DNA from 2 places in the Streptomyces sp. NPDC090106 genome. Region 1 is predicted to be linked to the other one. Evidence: riboswitches for the same ligand, from Rfam matches in the RefSeq annotation. Region 1 holds a riboswitch; the other holds the start of a gene.
The links. Region 1 has a riboswitch for cyclic di-AMP ahead of ACIPSE_RS04570 (transglycosylase SLT domain-containing protein). Riboswitches for the same ligand answer to the same signal wherever they lie in the genome.

Region 1 (9,531 bases):
TCCGTCTCCGCGGCCTACGGCACCCTCGTCTACCTCGTCTCCGTCGCCGGCGGATGGCTCGCCGACCGGATGCTCGGCTCGTTCCGCGCGGTGCTGTGGGGCGGCATCCTGATCGCCTGCGGACACTACGCCATGGCCGTGCCCACCCCCACGATGACCTGGGTGGGCCTCGGGCTGATCAGCGGCGGCACCGGGCTGCTCAAGCCCAACGTGGCCACCATGGTCGGCAAGCTGTACCGCACCGACGACGAGCGCCGGGACGCCGGTTTCGCGCTGTACTACATGGCGATCAACATCGGCGCCTTCGCCGGCCCGCTGATCACCGGCTGGCTCGGCGACCACCAGGGCTGGCACTGGGGCTTCTCGGCCGCCGCGATCGGCATGACCTTCGGTCTGATCCAGTACGTGGCGGGCCGCCGTCACCTGGCCGGGCGCAGGCACTCCGCGGAGTACGCGCTCGCCCCCGCCGCGATGCGCCGCGCGGTGCGGCTGATCGTCGCGGGCACGGCCGTCGTGGCGGCGCTCGCCGCGCTCCTCGCGGGCGCCGGCTGGCTCACCATGGACCGCTTCGTCGACCTGCTCACGCTCGTCTCGGTGATCGCCCCGGTCGTCTACTTCACGGTGATGTTCATGAGCCCCCGGGTGACCGCCGGGGAACGCGGGCGCCTGAAGCCGTACATCGTGCTGTTCCTCGCCTCGACCGTGTTCAACTTCATCCTCTTCCAGGCCTACAGCACGATGATGCTGCTGGCCTCGACGAACGCCGAGACGACGATCCTCGGCTTCGACTTCCCCGCGAGCTGGTACGCCTCCGCGCTCGGCGCCTTCGAGGTCGCGCTCGCGCCCGTGGTCGCCGGACTGTGGGTGCGCATGGGGCGCGGCCAGCCGCACGCCTCCAACAAGATCGCGATCGGGGTCGTGCTCGGCGGTCTGTCGTTCCTGCTGATGGTGGTGCCGACCAGCGGTCACTCCGGGGACGACTACCTGATGTCGGCCTGGTGGATCGTCGGCTCCTACCTGCTGCTCGGCCTCGGTGACGTGCTGCTGGAGACCTCCGGCATGTCGGCCACCACCAAGCTCGCCCCGGCCGCCTTCTCCAGCCAGACCATGTCGCTGTGGTTCCTGTCCCTGGCGCTCGCCAACGGCATCCAGGCCCAGACGGTGAAGCTCTACGACGACGTCTCCAAGCCGGCCTACTTCGGCGTCAACGGCGCGATCGCGGTGGCCGCGGGCCTCGCGGTGATGGCCGCGGCACCGTGGCTGCGGCGCACGATGCACCCCGTCCACTGAACCTCCCGGGATCCCCCTCATGCACCTCCCCGCTTCCTTCCCCCACGAGACGACCCACGAGGACCTGCGCATCCCGCTCTCGGACGGAACGCTCCTCTACGCGCGCGTGTGGCGCCCGCTCACCGACGAACGGGTACCCGCTCTGCTCGAATACCTGCCGTACCGCCTCACCGACTGGACGGCGCCCCGCGACGTCCAGCGCCACCCCTGGTACGCGGGCCACGGCTACGCGTCCGTGCGCGTGGACGTCCGCGGGCACGGCAACAGCGAGGGCATGCCGGGCGACGAGTACTCGGCGACCGAGCTGGCCGACGGCGTCGAGGTGGTGAACTGGCTCGCGGAGCAGCCCTGGTGCGACGGCAAGGTCGGCATGTTCGGCATCTCCTGGGGCGGCTTCAACTCCCTCCAGATCGCGGCGCTCGCGCCCGAGCCGCTGAAGGCCGTCGTCACGGTCTGCTCCACCGACGACCGCTACGACAACGACGTGCACTACATGGGCGGTTCCGTCCTCGCGGTGGACATGCACGCGTGGGCGGCCACGATGCTCGCGTTCGTCTCCCGCCCGCCCGACCCGCGCTACGCGGGCGAGGCCTGGCGGGACATGTGGCTGAAGCGCCTGGAGGCGGTCGACCCGTTCATCCACACCTGGCTCGGCCACCAGACCCGGGACGCGTACTGGCGGCACGGCAGCGTCTGCGAGGACTACGGCGCGATCCGGGCGGCGGTGCTGGCGGTGGGCGGCTGGCACGACCCGTACCGCGACACGGTGCTGCGCCTCGTCGAGCACCTGCCCGAGGACCGGGTGCGCGGGCTGATCGGCCCCTGGTCGCACCAGTACCCGGACCGGGGTCTGCCGCCCGGCCCCGCGATCGGCTTCCTCCAGGAGACGCTGCGCTGGTGGGACCAGCACCTCAAGGGCGCCGACACCGGTGTGATGCGCGAGCCGCTGCTGCGGGCCTACGTCAGCGACTCGCATCCGCCCGCGACCGTGTACGACACCCTGCCGGGCCGCTGGGTCGGTGAGCCGTCCTGGCCCTCCCCGCACGTCACGACCGTCACGTACGGCCTCCAGGGCGCCCCCGTGCTCGTCCGCTCGCCGCAGCACACGGGGGTCGACGCCGGGCGGTTCTTCCCGTTCGGGAACGACGCCGACCTGCCGCCGGACCAGCGCGAGGAGGACGCCCGCTCGGCCTGCTTCGAGTTCGCGGTGGGCGAGGAGACCTGGGTGCTGGGACGGCCCCGGGTCCGGCTGCGGGTGACGTCGGAGTCGGAGCGCGGGCAGATCGTCGCCCGGCTGTGCGACGTGGCGCCGGACGGCTCCTCGACGCTGGTCACGCGCGGGGTGCTGAACCTGTCGGCGCGCCACGGACGGGACCGCGCGGTGCTCTGGGAGCCGGGGGCCACCGAGGAGGTGACCTTCGAGCTGAACGGCATCGGGCACGTCTTCCCGCCCGGCCACCGCATCCGGCTCGCCGTCTCCTCCGCGTACTGGCCGTGGATCTGGCCCCAGCCCGGCTCGGCGGCGGGCTTCGCGCTGGACCCGGCGGGCAGCTTCCTCGACCTGCCGGTCCGTGCGCGCGAGGCGGACCCGGAGATCGTCTTCGGCGAGCCCGAGCAGGCCGAGCCGCTCGGCGTGCACTACCCGGCCACGCTGGAGGAACCGCGCCCGGAGCGGCTCGTCGTACGCGATGTGGCCCGGGGAGAGTGGCGTCTGGAGGTCGACCCGCGGTACGGCGGCACGCGCGTGTACCCGGACGGGCTGGAGTTCACGGAGGACGCGCTGGAGGTCTACACGGTCGACGAGACGGACCCGCTGTCGGCGCGGACCCGCTCGGACTGGACGATCCGGCTGCACCGTCCGGACCTGGCCTGGGACACGACCGTGCGGACCCGTTCGGAGATCACCTGTGAGGCGGCCGAGTTCCGCACGTCCAACGAGGTGATCTGCACGGAGGGCGGCGAGGTGGTCTTCCACCGGACCTGGGAGAGGCGCATTCCACGGACCGCCGGATAACTGCCAGTTGAGCGGCATTGACCGTTTTGCCGCTCTTGTGCTCGACGGTGAGTTGCCTCACGCCGCCACACCCGCGAAGCCCGGAATTCCGGGCTTCGCAAACCGTGCACCAAGGTCAACAGGTGCGATCTGTGAATCCGGTACTTGTTTCGGACATGTGCATTCGCATACGTTCCCGCCCCGGGTGGACGCCTAATCCTGCCGCCACCCGGAGACCGCTCACCTAGAGAAGACTTCACGGCAGGAGCGGGGGACCCAGGTAAGTCGCCGTACCGGTCGCGTCTTCGGACGGACCGGTACGGCTCGGGGTGCAGTCATGCCTTCACGGGTGTGACCGGGCAGCTCCCGCCCGAACCCGACAGCTCACCTCGCAGGCGCCGGAGAGGAACTTCGTCATGCGTCTGTCCCGCAAGCTCGCCGTCACCGGTGTCGCCGTCGCCGCACTCGCCTTCCCCGTCGTCGGCGCGACCACGGCGTCCGCGGCCACCACGACCACGGTCACCGCCACCTCGCTCGGCTACTCCGACACCCTGGACGGCTGGATCCGCGCCTCGCTCCAGGTCATGTCGCAGAACGGGATCCCGGGGACGTACAACGGCATCTACCGCAACGTCATCCGCGAGTCCTCGGGCAACCGGTACGCGATCAACAACTGGGACTCCAACGCCGCGGCCGGCACCCCGTCCAAGGGCCTGCTCCAGGTGATCGACCCGACCTTCAACGCGTACCACGTGGCGGGCACCTCCTACGACCCGTACGACCCGGTCGCGAACATCACCGCGGCCTGCAAGTACGCCGCCGCGGTGTACGGCTCGATCGACAACGTGTACGGCGCCTACTAGGCCGTCTCCACTGGGCTGTCGCCACCGGGCTTCTCACGCGGGTCCGTTCAGCAGGGCCCGTTCAGCACGGTCCGTTCACCAGGTCCCGAAGAGTCTTTCGAGGACGACGGCGATGCCGTCGTCCTCGTTGGACAGGGTCACCTCGTCGGCCACGGCCTTGAGTTCGGGGTGGGCGTTGGCCATGGCGACGCCGTGGGCGGCCCAGTCGAACATGGGGATGTCGTTGGGCATGTCCCCGAAAGCGAGGGTGGCTTCGGGGCCGAGCCCGAGATGCTCCGCGGCCAGGGCCAGGCCCGTCGCCTTGGTGATCCCGCATGGCTGGAGTTCGACGGTGCCGGGGCCCGACATCGTCACGGTGGCCAGGGAACCGATCACCGAGCGGGCCGTGGCCGCCAACTCGTCGTCGGACAGGGTGGGATGGCGCAGCAGCACCTTGCTGATCGGCTCGCACCACAGATCGTCGCGGCGGCCCACCCGCAGGGCGGGCAGGGTCGGGTGCGGCATCAGATAGCCGGGCTCGATGAGGGTGAGGCCGTCGACGCCGTCCTGGTCGACGGCCGCGTAGACCTGGCCGACCTCCGCCTCGATCTTGCCGAGCGCCGTCTCGGCCAACTCCCGGTCCAGGGTGACCGACCACAGCAGACGGTCCGCGCCGGCGTCGTACACCTGCGCGCCCTGTCCGCACACCGCGAGCCCCCTGCTGCCGAGGTCGTCGAGGAGCGGACGCACTCTGGGCGCCGGCCGGCCAGTCACCACCAGATGCCGGGCACCGGCCGCGGCGACCTGCGCGAGCGCGGCGAGCGACCGGTCGGAGAGCGTGTCGTCGTCCCGCAGCAGGGTGCCGTCGAGGTCGGTGGCGATCAAGGAATATGCGGTGGGAGCGGCCATGATCAGAGAATACGGACCGGACGCCCCCGCGACTCGACTCGAACCGGACGGGCGCAGCATTCACATCCGTTGACCGCTGCTCCGGTTCCGTTCGCGCGCCCCACCCCTCAGGTCGAGCCCCGCACCACCAGCTCCGTAGGCAGCAGCACCCCCGCGGTGTCCTCCCCGGCGATCCGGGCGAGGAGCATCCGGACCATCTCGGCGCTGATGCGTTCGAAGGGCTGCCGGACGGTGGTGAGGGCCGGGGTGACGGCGAGAGCGGCCGGCGAGTCGTCGAAGCCGCCCACCGCGATGTCCCCGGGCACCGAACACCCCTCCGCCCGGAGGGCGTTGACGACACCCTGCGCCATCAGATCGGACCCGGCGAACACAGCGTCCAGCCCGGGCGCGCGCGCCGGCGGCAGCCGGATGAAGAAGGGTGCCTCCCGCTCCGTCCCGGAGCACCTCCCGGTACCCGGCCAACCCGGCAGCCCCACCGGGCAGATCGGGCGGCCCACTGACCGTCCCGATCCGTCTGCGGCTCAGGGCGAGCGGAGAAGGCACGGTCCGAGCCAGGCGCTGGGCGCAACCGCGTGACAGGACAGCGGGGTCAGGGGTCGCGAACGGCTTCTCCTGCGGTTCGTCCGCCAGGAAGCCGACCGCTCCGGTGAGGCAACTACGGTTACGTCAGGGCCTGTCCGGCGGACCATGCCGCGTTCTCTCCCCAACCGGCCCGGAGCCAAGGGGTCCCAGCGGCGCCGTCACGCGCCAACCTCCCCCAGCCTCACGCCGGGAGACGCTTCACCCGCCGCGGCAGCGGCCGATCAACCACTCCTCCTCCGCCTCGCATCCGTCCCATCGACCCCCGCTCACCCGGGACCGCACACTCCGTCGCCCCAAGCGCCTCAGCCGGCCGGACAGGTCCCGGCGCGGCCGTTCGACCGGGGGGTCACGACTTGATCGCGCCGCTCAGGAGGTCCAGGGACCAGAAGCGCTGGATGATCAGGAAGAGGGCGATCAGGGGCAGGATCGCGAGCAGGCAGCCGGTGATGACGAGGGTGTAGAGCGCGGGCTGCGAGGCGCCCTGGGCGAGCAGGGTGTAGAGGCCGAGGGTGATCGGGAACTTCTCGTCGTCGGCGAGCATGACGTAGGGCAGCAGGAAGTTGTTCCAGATGCCGACGAACTGGAACAGGAAGACCGTGATCAGGCCCGGGATCATCATCGGTACGGCGATCCGCGCGAAGATCCGCCACTCGCTCGCCCCGTCCATCCGGGCCGCTTCCATCAGCTCCGCGGGCACCGACGCGGCGGCGTAGATGCGGACCAGGTAGACGCCGTACGGGGAGAGGACCGACGGCAGCAGCATCGACCAGTACGAGTCGGCGAGGCCCAGCTCGGACAGGAGCAGGTACTGCGGTACGGCGAGGACGATGCCCGGCACCAGGACGCCGGCCAGGATCAGCTTGAAGACCGCCTCCCGGCCGCGGAACGCGAACCGGCCCAGCGCGTAGCCCCCGGCGGCCGAGACCGCGGCGGACAGCAGGGCGCCCAGGCCCGCGTAGAAGGCGGAGTTGAGCATCCAGCGCCAGTAGATGCCGTCGCGGTAGGTCGTCAACTCACTGATGTTGTCGAGGAATCCGGTGCCCGGAGCGAAGGTGAAGGTGGAGAACAGCTCGGCACGGTTCTTGGTGGCCGCGACGACCACCCAGGCGATCGGGACCAGGCAGTACAGGGCGCCCAGGATCAGCACGAGGGTGGGGACCCAGGCGGTGCGCCGGACGTGCGCCACGGGGGTGGTCATCGCTGCTCCTCCCTGGTGTGACGGTCGGTGACGCGCAGCAGCGCGAAGGAGACGACGAAGGTGGCGAGGGCGAGCACGACCGCGGTGGCGGAGGCGCCGTAGATGTCGGACTGGCGGAAGGCGCTGTCGTAGATGGCCATCAACGGGCTCCAGTCGGTGGGCAGTCCGTTGGTGAGCGGGCGCAGCGCCATGGGCTCGGTGAAGACCTGGAGGGTGGCGATCACCGAGAAGAAGAAGGTGAGGACCAGGGAGGGCATCACGATCGGGATCTTGAGGCGGAGGGCGATCTTGAGGTCGGAGGCGCCGTCGATGCGCGCGGCCTCGTAGATCTCCTGCGGGATCGCCCTGAGCGCGGTGTAGATGACGATCATGTTGAAGCCGGTGCCGCCCCACACGGCGATGTTGGCGAAGGAGAGGTAGAGGTTGCCGTCGGCGAACAGGTCCGGCTGGGGCAGGCCGAGTTCGCGCAGCAGGAAGTAGAAGGGGCTGACGTCGGGGAGGTACAGGAAGCCCCACATCAGGGCGGCGATGATGCCGGGGACGGCGTACGGCAGGAAGATCGTCAGGCGGGCGAAGGGCGCGCTGCGAGCCTTCGGAGTGTCCAGCATCAGCGCGAAGACGAGGGCGAGTCCGAGCATGGTCGGGATGACGACGAGGCCGTATCCGAAGGCGCGCAGCACGCTGTGGCCGAACGCGGAGTCCTGGAGGACGGCGGTGTAGTTGGCGAGGCCGTTCCACACCTCCTCGCGGGCGCCCGAGCCGAGACCCATGCCCTTGACCTGGACCTTGTGCAGGCTCAGCCAGATCGCGTAGCCGATGGGGACGACGGTGAAGGCGGCGAAGAGCAGCAGGGTCGGCGCCAGGAACCAGTACGGGGCACTGCGGCCGGGGCGCCGGACGCGGCGGGGACGGGTGCGATCACCGGTGCCGGCGCCGTCCGCCAAGGACCCGGCCGGGGTGCGGCCGGAGCCCTTGAGGGGGGCGGCGCTGGTCATGCCCCGGCCACCTTGAAGCCCTGCTTCTTCATGTCGTCGACGGTCGACGTCTGCATGCCGGCCAGGGCGGTCAGGAACTGGGTCTCCTTCTTCGCCTTGGCGGCCTTGCCGAAAGCGTCGTTGAAGGTGGTGTAGGCGATCGTGACGTTCGGCCCCCAGGCGGAGGCGGCCGTGGTGGCGGCGATCTCGGCGGCCGTGTCGTAGAAGTCGGGCTGGTTGGGGAAGAACTCGGGCGTGGTGAGGACCGATCCTGACTGGCCCTTGGTGGCCGCCGGGTAGATCGCGACCTCCTTGACGAGGGCGGCGAGCGCCTCGGGGTCGGTGTTGATCCAGTGCGCGAACTTCGCGGCGGCCTCGGGGTGTTCGGAGTCGGTGGAGACGGCCGTGGAGGAACCGCCCCAGCTGCCGGTGACGTTGTCGCCGGCCGTCCACTGGGGCAGCGGGGCCATGCGCCACTTGCCCTGGGTGTCGGGCGCGGCGGAGACCAGCACGCCGGGCGCCCACACGGCGGAGACCCAGCCGATGTGGGTGCCTTTGTTGAGGGCGTTGTTCCAGGCGGGCGTGTACATGGGCTGGTTGTCGATGACACCCTCCTGGACGAGGCCGCCCCAGAACTCGGTGACCTGCCGGGTCGCGGTGTCGTCGATGGCGACCGTCCACTGGCCGGAGCCGTCCACGGTCCACCACTTGGCGCCGGCCTGCTGGGCCAGCCCGGCGAACAGACCGGGGTCGTTGGCGGAGAACGTCGTCAGGTACGACTTCGGCAGGGCCTTGCGGGCGGCGCGTGCGGTCTCGGCGAACTCCGTCCAGGTGGCGGGGACTTTGAGCCCGTGCTGCTTGAAGAGGTCCTCGCGGTAGTAGAACATGAGCGGCCCGGAGTCCTGGGGGATCGCGTAGACCGCGTCGGTGCCGAGCGTGACCATGCCCCAAAGGCCCTCGGCGAACTCGGACTTGGCGTCGCCCGCGTATGTCGCGATGTCGGCGAGCACGTCGTTGGAGACCAGGGTCGGCAGCGACTGGTACTCGGCCTGGATGAGGTCGGGGGCGTTGCCCGCCTTCTTCGCGGTGATCAGCTTGGCGACGATCTCGCCGCCGCCTGCCTGCTTGGAGACGGTGACGGTGATCTTCGGGTTCTTCTTGTTCCAGATCGCGGCGACCTTCTCCATGTTGGGCGCCCAGGACCAGTAGGTCAGCTTGACGGGCGCGTCGGAGTCGTCGTCCTGGGCGGAGTCGTCGGAGCCGCCGCACGCGGCGAGGGTTCCGGTGAGGCCGAGGGCCGCGGCCCCGGCGAGCATGGTGCGCCTGCTGATCCGGGGGCTGTGCATCGACATGTTCTTCTCCCCTGACTGAGAACGAGCCCATTACGGCGGTACGTCTCGCAAGGGCCGAAGGGCTGTGCCCGAACGCCGGTCGGCTCTGTGATCGTGCACAGTAGAGAAGCGTTTCAACCCCTTGTCAATGGAGGGGACGTCGGGTTACCTACTTGTTGCTCGCGGATGTCCGACGCCCTCTCGAATGTGCACGATCACAGAATCAGGGCGTCTCCTTGTCGATCCCCCGGGGAGTACACCCATGCCGTACGACGGTCAGCCACTCGCTTTCGGAGGTGACTACAACCCCGAGCAGTGGCCGGAAGAGGTGTGGGAGGAGGACGTACGGCTGATGCGGGAGGCCGGTGTCACACTGGTCTCGCTCGGCGTCTTCGCCTGGGCCAGGACCGAA
Region 2 (9,531 bases), on a different contig from region 1:
CGGGCTTGAGGAGCCGCTGCACGGACCGCCCCTCGGCGCGCTGTTCGCGCGCGTACTGGACCGCGAGGGAACGGTCGGTGGGTTCGAGGCCGAACTCCAGGCGGACCACGCCGTCCTCGAAGCTGCGCTTCTGGGTGTACCCGGCGTCCGTGAAGACCTTGATCATCTTGCTGTTGGCGGGCAGCACCTCGGCGGCGAAACGGCGGATGCCGCGCTCGCGCGCGACGGCACCGATGTGTTCGAGGAGGGCGGAGGCGACACCGCGCCCTTGGTGCGCGTCCTGGACGAGGAAGGCCACCTCGGCCTCGTCGGACCCGGACGCGGGCAGGCCGTCCTTGCCGATGCGGTCGTAGCGTACGGTGGCGATGAACTCGCCGCCGATGGTGGCGGCGAGCCCCACCCGGTCCACGAAGTCGTGGTGCGTGAAGCGGTGGACGTCCTTGGCGGACAGACGCGGGTAGGGCGCGAAGAAGCGGTAGTACTTCGACTCGTCCGAGACCTGCTCGTAGAAGCTGACCAGGCGATCGGCGTCATCGACGGTGATGGGGCGGATCCGCGCGGTGCCGCCGTCGCGCAGCACCACGTCGGCTTCCCAGTGGGCGGGGTACTCGTGCCGGTCCGACGCGGTCTGCATGCGCCCCAGCGTACGGCTCGCGTACGACAGTGGCGCGAGGCAGTCTGTGGAGAAACACAGCGCAGCACCGAGGACGGAAGCCGGACCGAGGCCGCGGTCCGGCGACTCACCCCGGAGGGACGTACGTCGCCCTCCGGAGACACTTCACGTGTGGGAAACTGGTCTAGACAACCCTGAACACCGAAGGGCAGCATCACATGGCTGAGCGCCGCGTCAACGTCGGCTGGGCCGAGGGCCTCCACGCCCGCCCCGCTTCCATCTTCGTCCGGGCCACCACGGCCACCGGTATCCCCGTGACGATCGCCAAGGCCGACGGCAACCCCGTCAACGCGGCCTCCATGCTGGCGGTCCTGGGCCTGGGCGCCCAGGGCGGCGAGGAGATCGTCCTCGCGTCGGACGCCGAGGGCGCGGACGCCGCTCTCGACCGTCTGGCGAAGCTGGTCTCCGAAGGGCTCGAGGAGCTTCCCGAGACCGTCTGAGTACCGCTCGGATAAATCAGCGGAATCAACACCGAGAGGCTCGCCCGAATTATCGGGCGAGCCTCTCGCTTTTCAGCTCCAGGGCAGCAGAAATAATCCCCCGCGAATTATCTCCTCTTTGTATACGGTGCCTGTGTTAATGCCGCAGGCTCGACATGTTTACGGGATGTTGCGAGTTCCTCACACGCTCGCCTCCCGGCGGGAAACGGAGTCGGTGCGTCCCTGCCGAGCGCTCGTTGTGCAGGGCCGTGACCGACCGGGCCCGCTCACTGTCGCCGCGCGCCACGGCGTCGACGATCGCGCCGTGCTCGGCCCAGGACTCCACCGGGTCGGCGGGGGCGTCCACGGCGTACATCCAGGAGATCTTGTGCCGCAGCTGGGTCAGCATCGAGGTCAGGGCGGGGCTGCCGGAGGCCTGGGCGAGCGTCTCGTGGAACCAGCCGCCCAGCGAGCGCAGATCGTCGCTGTTGCCCCTCCTGGCCCGCTCCTGACCCAGTCTGACCAGGCCGCGCAGGACCTTCAGATGGGCTTCGGTGCGGCGCTGGGCGGCCCGCGCGGCACCCAGCGGTTCGAGGAGCTGGCGCATCTCCAGGAGGTCGGCGGCCTCCAGCTCGGTCGGTTCGGCGACGCACGCGCCCGCGTGCCTGCGCGTCACGACGAACCCCTCGGCCTCCAGGGTCCGCAGGGCCTCCCGCACGGGGACACGGGAGACGCCGTAGCGGCGGGCGAGGAGTTCCTCGGTGAGCCGGCTGCCGCGCTCGTGGACCCCGGCGACGATGTCGTCCCGGATCGCGGTGCATACCGAGTGCGCCGGAATACGCATGACCGACCTCCGCCTTAATCCCCGTGAAACGTCGATGATTGACGTGTGTTCAGTGACTCTATGGCAATGAGCGGGAATTTCCGACGGGGGGCCGGAATCCATGGATATTTTTTGGACACCGGGGTGACGAAAACGACGAAACCCCGGCTCGGTGGAGCCGGGGTTCCGTGCGGTCGGGCAGCGCTTTCTCAGACGTTCACGCCGTGCGAGCGCAGGTAGGAGACGGGGTCGATGTCCGAGCCGTACTCGGCGGTCGTCCGGGCCTCGAAGTGCAGGTGCGGTCCGGTGACGTTGCCGGTCGCGCCGGACAGGCCGATCTGCTGGCCAGGAGTGACCGTCTGGCCGACCGAGACACCGATGGACGACAGATGCCCGTACTGGGTGTACGTGCCGTCGTTCATCCTGATCACGATGTTGTTGCCGTACGACCCGCCCCAGCCGGCCTCGACGACCGTGCCGGAGCCGACCGCGCGCACGGAGGTGCCGCTGGCCGCGTGGAAGTCGACGCCGGTGTGGCTGCCGGAGGACCAGACGGCGCCGCCCGCCTTGTAGCCGGTCGAGATGTACGAGCCGGCGATCGGGGCGACGAAGGAGTTCAGGCGCTTGCGCTCGGCCGCGCGCGCGGCGCGCTCCTTGGCCTCGCGCTCCTTCTTGGCCGCGGCGGCGGCCTTCTTCCGCGCCTCGGCGGCGGCCTGGGCGCGGGCGGCCTGCTCGGCCTTCTCCTCGGCGGCCTGCTTCTGGGCGGCGGCCTGGGCGCCTATCTGGTCGGCGACGTCGTCGCCGATGCTGACGACCGGGATGATGCCGGTCTGCTCGACCGCGGGCTCCGCGGCGAGGGCCGGGGCGGCGAGGGTGCCGATGACGCCGGTGGTGGCGAGAGCCGCGACACCCGCCGCGCGAACGGTGGTGCGCTGCATCCGGCTCGGGGCACGGTGCTTCCCGGTGGGGCGCGTGAACGCCATGTAAGGGCTGGTCCTTTCCTTCCCTCTCGCCTACCGGGTTAGCTGACGGGTTCGGAGCAGGAAGGTCTCCTACGGACCCCCTCGCGGCTCGCGCGGGCGTCCGATTCACCCCAGGGACTGCGTGGGTCCCCGGCTCCCCTGGCTCGCGCCGTACGGGGACTCGGCGATGACTGTCCGGTGCCGCGGGCGCGGCGCACTGCTCTGACGGACAGCCCGGAAGACGCTAAGCGGGGCGACTTTCGATCCTCAAACGGATCAGGCCGTTTGTCATTCATCCCACAGGGCAAACAGGCGACGGACGTTCAATTCGGACATTTCCAAGGACGGCAAGGAGAGAGGGGCCCTGGTGACCGTCGCGTCACCAGAGCCCCTCCACGCGCGCGTGCCGGTGCGGTGCTACTCCGCCGGCACGACCTTGACCGCGCCGATGCCGAGGGCTTCGACGGGCTCCTTGATGGCCGCCGCGTCGCCGACGAGGATCGTCACGAGACGGTCCACCGGGAACGCGTTGACGGCCGCCGCGGTGGCCTCCACGGTGCCGGTCGCGGCGAGCTGGCGGTACAGGGTGGCCTGGTAGTCGTCGGGCAGGTACTGCTCGACCTGGTCGGCCAGGGTGCTCGCCACGGCCGCCGCCGTCTCGTACTTCAGCGGGGCCACGCCGACGAGGTTCTGCACGGCGACGTCCCGCTCGGCGTCGGTCAGCCCCTCGGCGGCCAGCGTGCGCAGGACCTTCCACAGGTCGTCCAGGGCCGGACCCGTGTTCGGGGTGTCGACGGAGCCGCTGATGGCGAGCATCGCGGCGCCGCTGCCGTCGGGCGCGGAGCGCAGCACCTGGCCGAACGACCGCACGCCGTAGGTGTAGCCCTTCTCCTCGCGCAGGACGCGGTCCAGACGGGAGGTGAGGGTGCCGCCGAGGCAGTACGTGCCGAGGACCTGCGCGGCCCACACGCGATCGTGCCGGTCGGCGCCGATACGGCCGATCAGCACCTGCGTCTGGACGGCGCCGGGCCGGTCCACGATCACGACGCGGCCGGTGTCGTCGGCGGTGACCGGCGGGACCGGGCGGAGCTCGGCGCTGGAGCCCGTCCAGGCGCCCAGGGTGTCGCCGAGCAGCGCGTCGAGGTCGATGCCGGTGAGGTCGCCGACGACCACGGCGGTCGCCGTCGCGGGGCGTACGTGGCGCTCGTAGAAGGCGCGGACCGCGGCGGCGTCGATCTTCTCGACGGTGTCCTCGGTGCCCTGGCGGGGGCGGGACATGCGCGCGGTCGCCGGGAACAGCTCCCGGGAGAGCTCCTTGGCGGCCCGCCGGGACGGGTTCGCCGTCTCGTGCGGGATCTCGTCGAGGCGGTTGCGGACCAGCCGCTCGATCTCGCCGTCGGCGAACGCGGGCGCGCGCAGGGCGTCGGCGAGCAGACCGAGCGCCTTGGCTAGGCGGGAGGCGGGGACCTCCAGACTGAGGCGGACGCCGGAGTGGTCGGCGTGCGCGTCGAGCGTGGCGCCGCAGCGCTCCAGCTCGGCGGCGAACTCCTCGGCGGAGTGCTTGTCGGTGCCCTCGGAGAAGGCCCGCGCCATGATCGTGGCGACACCGTCGAAGCCGGCCGGTTCGGCGTCCAGGGGCGCGTCGAGGAGCACCTCGACGGCGACGACCTGCTGGCCGGGGCGGTGGCAGCGCAGCAGGGTCAGGCCGTTGCCGAGCGCGCCGCGCTCGGGCGCCGGGAACGCCCACACCTTGGGCTCGCCCGCCTGGGGCCGGGGGTGGAACTCCATCGCGGCGAGCTCGGTCACTTGGCCGCCTCCTCGTTGTCGTCGCCGGCTTCGACCGTGGCCTCGGCCGCGGGGTCTTCGGGGGGATCGGCGTCCTCGGAGGTCTGTCCGGGGACCGGCTCGTAGACGAGCACCGCGCGGTTGTCGGGACGCAGGCGGGCCGCCGCGACCTCCTGGACCTCCTGCGCGGTGACGTCCAGGACGCGGTTCACGGCCGTCAGGGCGAGCTGCGGGTCGCCGAACAGGACGGCGTAGCGGCACAGTTCGTCGGCGCGGCCCGCCACGGTGCCGAGCCGGTCCAGCCACTCGCGCTCCAACTGGGCCTGGGCGCGCTCCATTTCCTCGGCCGTGGGGCCCTGCTCGGCGAACCGGGCGAGCTCCTCGTCGATGGCGGCCTCGATGACCGGCACCTCGACGTCACCGGACGTCTTGACGTCCAGCCAGCCCAGCGACGGCGCCCCGGCGAGCCGCAGCAGGCCGAAGCCGGCCGCCACCGCCGTACGGTCGCGCCGCACCAGCCGGTTGTAGAGCCGCGAGGACTCGCCGCCGCCGAGGACGGTGAGCGCCAGGTCGGTGGCGTCGGCCTCGCGCGTGCCGTCGTGCGGGAGCCGGTAGGCGGCCATCAACGCGCGCGCGGGGACCTCCTCTTCGACGACCTCCCGCAGCTGCGCGCCCATCACGTCGGGCAGCGAGCCGTCGCGCGGGGCGGGCTTGCCGTCGTGCGACGGGATGGAGCCGAAGTACTTCTCGACCCAGGCGAGCGTCTGCTCGGGGTCGATGTCGCCGACCACGGACAGCACCGCGTTGTTGGGCGCGTAGTAGGTGCGGAAGAACGCGCGCGCGTCCTCCAGCGTCGCCGCGTCCAGGTCGGCCATGGAGCCGATCGGCGTGTGGTGGTAGGGGTGGCCCTCCGGGTAGGCGAGGGCGGTCAGCTTCTCGAAGGCGGTGCCGTACGGGACGTTGTCGTACCGCTGGCGGCGCTCGTTCTTGACGACGTCGCGCTGGTTTTCCATCGACTCGTCGTCCAGGGCGGCGAGCAGGGAGCCCATGCGGTCCGCCTCCAGCCAGAGCGCGAGCTCCAACTGGTGGGTGGGCATGGTCTCGAAGTAGTTGGTGCGCTCGAAGCTGGTGGTGCCGTTGAGCGAGCCGCCCGCGCCCTGCACGAGTTCGAAGTGACCGTTGCCCTTGACCTGCGCGGAGCCCTGGAACATCAGATGCTCGAAGAGGTGAGCCAGGCCGGTGCGCCCCTTGACTTCGTGGCGCGAGCCGACGTCGTACCAGAGGCACACCGCGGCGACCGGGGTCAGATGGTCCTCGGAGAGCACCACGCGCAGCCCGTTGGCCAGGCGGTGCTCGGTCGCTGTCAGGCCCCCGGAGCCTGCCTGGTCTGTGGCCGTGTGACCCATGGGCATGTACGTCCCTTCGATCGCGGTGCGGTTGTTCAGCCGCGTTTTTTGTGCCGGTCCTGCCACTGTATGCAAGCGTGCGGAGCACCGGTGGAGTTCCCGGTGGTCGTACGCCGACAGCGAGATCCCGTAGATTGCGACGCACCGCCGTGGACATCAGCGGACACCTGTCGGGACGGCTGACGCCGGGTCGTCGTCCGCGTTGTCAGTGCCACGGTCCACAATGGTGCGCGTCAGATCTCCCGTTCACGCTTCAGCAAGAGTGAGCCGAAGGGGCGCGACCCGAAGGCGAGCGACCAGAAAAGAGGAGCCGGCAGCGATGGCCCGCCGCACCACGAAGACCCCGCCGCCCGACGACTCGTACGAGGAGAAGATCCTCGACATCGACGTCGTGGACGAGATGCAGGGCTCCTTCCTCGAGTACGCGTACTCGGTCATCTACTCCCGTGCCCTGCCGGACGCCCGCGACGGCCTCAAGCCGGTGCACCGCAGGATCGTCTACCAGATGAACGAGATGGGCCTGCGCCCCGACCGGGGCTACGTGAAGTGCGCCCGCGTGGTGGGCGAGGTCATGGGCAAGCTGCACCCGCACGGCGACGCGTCGATCTACGACGCGCTGGTGCGCATGGCGCAGCCGTTCTCCATGCGCGTGCCGCTCGTCGACGGCCACGGCAACTTCGGTTCCCTGGGCAACGACGACCCGCCGGCCGCCATGCGGTACACCGAGTGCCGGCAGGCCGAGGCGACGAGCCTGATGACCGAGTCGATCGACGAGGACACGGTCGACTTCGCCCCGAACTACGACGGCCAGGAGCAGGAGCCGGTGGCCCTGCCCGCCGCGTTCCCGAACCTGCTGGTGAACGGCGCGTCGGGCATCGCGGTCGGCATGGCCACGAACATGGCGCCGCACAACCTCTCCGAGGTCATCGCGGCGGCCCGTCATCTGATCCGCTACCCGAACGCGGATCTGGACGCCCTGATGAAGTTCGTCCCGGGCCCCGACCTGCCCACCGGCGGCCGGATCGTCGGCCTCTCGGGCATCCGGGACGCCTACGAGACGGGCCGCGGCACCTTCAAGATCCGTGCCACGGTGGCGGTGGAGACCGTCACGGCCCGCCGCAAGGGCCTGGTCATCACCGAGCTGCCCTTCACGGTCGGCCCGGAGAAGGTCATCGCCAAGATCAAGGACCTGGTCGGCGCCAAGAAGATCCAGGGCATCGCCGACGTCAAGGACCTCACCGACCGCGCGCACGGTCTGCGTCTGGTCATTGAGATCAAGAACGGCTTCGTGCCCGAGGCGGTCCTGGAACAGCTCTACAAGCTGACGCCGATGGAGGAGTCCTTCGGCATCAACAACGTCGCCCTGGTCGACGGCCAGCCGCTGACGCTCGGCCTCAAGGAGCTCCTGGAGGTCTACCTCGACCACCGGTTCGAGGTCGTCCGGCGCCGCAGCGAGTTCCGCCGCACCAAGCGCCGCGACCGGCTGCACCTGGTGGAGGGCCTGCTGACCGCCCTCGTCGACATCGACGAGGTCATCCGCCTCATCCGCTCCAGCGACAACAGCGCGCAGGCCAAGCAGCGGCTGATGGAGCGCTTCTCGCTGAGCGAGATCCAGACGCAGTACATCCTCGACACCCCGCTGCGCCGGCTGACGAAGTTCGACCGGATCGAGCTGGAGTCGGAGAAGGAGAAGCTCAACGCGGAGATCGCGGAGCTGACCCGGATCCTCGACTCGGACACCGAGCTGCGCAAGCTCGTCTCCACCGAACTGGCCGCGGTCGCCAAGAAGTTCGGTACCGACCGGCGCACGGTCCTGCTGGAGGCGGGCGCGGTCGTCCCGGCCGCCGCCGTTCCGCTCCAGGTGGCGGACGACCCGTGCCGGGTGCTGCTGTCCTCGACGGGGCTGCTGGCCCGTACGGCGAACGGCGAGGCGCTGCCCGAGGGCGGCGGCAAGCGCGCCGTGCACGACGTGATCATCTCGGCGGTGCCCGCCACCGCGCGCGGGGAGATCGGCGCGGTGACGTCCGAGGGGCGCCTGCTGCGGGTCAACGTCATCGACCTGCCCCAGTTGCCGGAAGGCGCGTCGAACCTCGCCGGGGGCGCGCCCCTGACGGAGTTCGTGCCGCTGACGGACGGCGAGACACTGGTCTGCCTGATCACCCTGGACGAGTCCTCGCCCGGTCTGGCGCTCGGCACCGAACAGGGTGTCGTGAAGCGTGTGGTGCCCGACTACCCCACCAACAAGGAGGAGTTGGAGGTCATCACCCTCAAGGACGGTGACCGGATCGTCGGCGCGGTCGAACTGCGTACCGGCGAGGAGGACCTGGTCTTCATCACGGACGACGCGCAACTGCTGCGCTACCAGGCCTCGCAGGTCCGTCCCCAGGGCCGTCCGGCGGGCGGTATGGCGGGCATCAAGCTCGCGGACGGGGCGAAGGTCATCTCCTTCACGGCCGTGGACCCTGCGGCCGACGCGGTCGTCCTCACGGTCGCCGGCTCGCGCGGCACGCTGGACGACTCCGTCCAGACGACCGCCAAGCTGACCCCGTTCGACCAGTACCCGCGCAAGGGCCGCGCGACCGGCGGAGTCCGCTGCCAGCGCTTCCTGCGCGGGGAAGATTGCCTGTCCCTGGCCTGGGCGGGTGTGTCCCCCGCGCGGGCCGCGCAGAAGAACGGCACACCGGCGGACCTGCCGGAGATCGACCCGCGACGCGACGGCTCGGGCGTGTCGCTGCCGAAGACGGTCTCGGTGGTGGCGGGGCCCGTGTAGGACGCCTCAGAACTCCGGGTCGGGTTCCTGGCTGTCGTCGGGGCCCTGTACGTAGCGCAGGACGCCCCACATGCCGTGCTCGTCGGCGGTGTGTGGGGCGTCGTCGTTCCCGCACGCCTCCAGTTCCTTGCGGAGGGCGGGGGTGTCGATGCCGGAGCCGATGAGGACGAGCTGGGTGAGGCGCGGCGCGCCCTGGCCGGGCCAGGGTTCCGGATAGAAGCGCAGGAACCGTCCGACGGCGTGTACGGCGTACCGGTTGCGGGTGTCGTACGCGCCGAAATCGACGTACCCCTTGATGCGGTAGAGCCCCTCGGGCCGGCTGTCGAGGAAGGCCATCAGACGACGGGGGTCGAGCGGCACCTCGGAGACGAAGGAGAGGCTTTCGTAAGAGGTGTGCAGATGACCGGCGTGCACGTCGTCGTTCTCGTCGCGATCGTGTTCGTGCAGGTCGTCGAAGGACAGCTGGCCGATGCGCTCCTCGCTGGGACGGCAGTCGAAGAGGAACTCGGGGTCGATACGGCCGTAGGTGGCGGGGACGACGGCCGCGCGGTCGACGAGCGACTGGACGAGCGCGCGGACGCGGCCTGGGTCGGCGGCCCGGTCGAGCTTGTTGACGACGACGAGGTCGGCGAGGCCGAGATGCCGGTCGATCTCGGGGTGCTTGCCGCGGGTGTCGTCGAACTCGGCGGCGTC

Region 2: it holds a riboswitch for cyclic di-AMP, as region 1 does, so the genes downstream of both, ACIPSE_RS41075 (M23 family metallopeptidase) here and ACIPSE_RS04570 (transglycosylase SLT domain-containing protein) in region 1, are expected to answer to the same signal.

The regions. Positions count from the first base shown of each region.
Region 1 is NZ_JBIVDS010000001.1:1,021,299-1,030,829, forward strand. It holds gene ACIPSE_RS04560 (peptide MFS transporter) at 1-1,290, shown strand, start outside; gene ACIPSE_RS04565 (CocE/NonD family hydrolase) at 1,310-3,304, shown strand; cyclic di-AMP (ydaO/yuaA leader) riboswitch at 3,526-3,694, shown strand; gene ACIPSE_RS04570 (transglycosylase SLT domain-containing protein) at 3,700-4,146, shown strand; gene ACIPSE_RS04575 (HAD family hydrolase) at 4,222-5,034, opposite strand; partial or broken gene ACIPSE_RS04580 (LacI family DNA-binding transcriptional regulator) at 5,142-5,565, opposite strand; gene ACIPSE_RS04585 (carbohydrate ABC transporter permease) at 5,963-6,814, opposite strand; gene ACIPSE_RS04590 (carbohydrate ABC transporter permease) at 6,811-7,809, opposite strand; gene ACIPSE_RS04595 (ABC transporter substrate-binding protein) at 7,806-9,140, opposite strand; gene ACIPSE_RS04600 (beta-galactosidase) at 9,382-9,531, shown strand, end outside.
Region 2 is NZ_JBIVDS010000018.1:41,650-51,180, forward strand. It holds gene ACIPSE_RS41060 (GNAT family N-acetyltransferase) at 1-634, opposite strand, end outside; gene ACIPSE_RS41065 (HPr family phosphocarrier protein) at 832-1,113, shown strand; gene ACIPSE_RS41070 (GntR family transcriptional regulator) at 1,250-1,936, opposite strand; gene ACIPSE_RS41075 (M23 family metallopeptidase) at 2,125-2,898, opposite strand; cyclic di-AMP (ydaO/yuaA leader) riboswitch at 2,911-3,074, opposite strand; gene ACIPSE_RS41080 (M16 family metallopeptidase) at 3,295-4,683, opposite strand; gene ACIPSE_RS41085 (M16 family metallopeptidase) at 4,680-6,074, opposite strand; gene ACIPSE_RS41090 (DNA topoisomerase (ATP-hydrolyzing) subunit A) at 6,388-8,838, shown strand; gene ACIPSE_RS41095 (CobW family GTP-binding protein) at 8,845-9,531, opposite strand, start outside.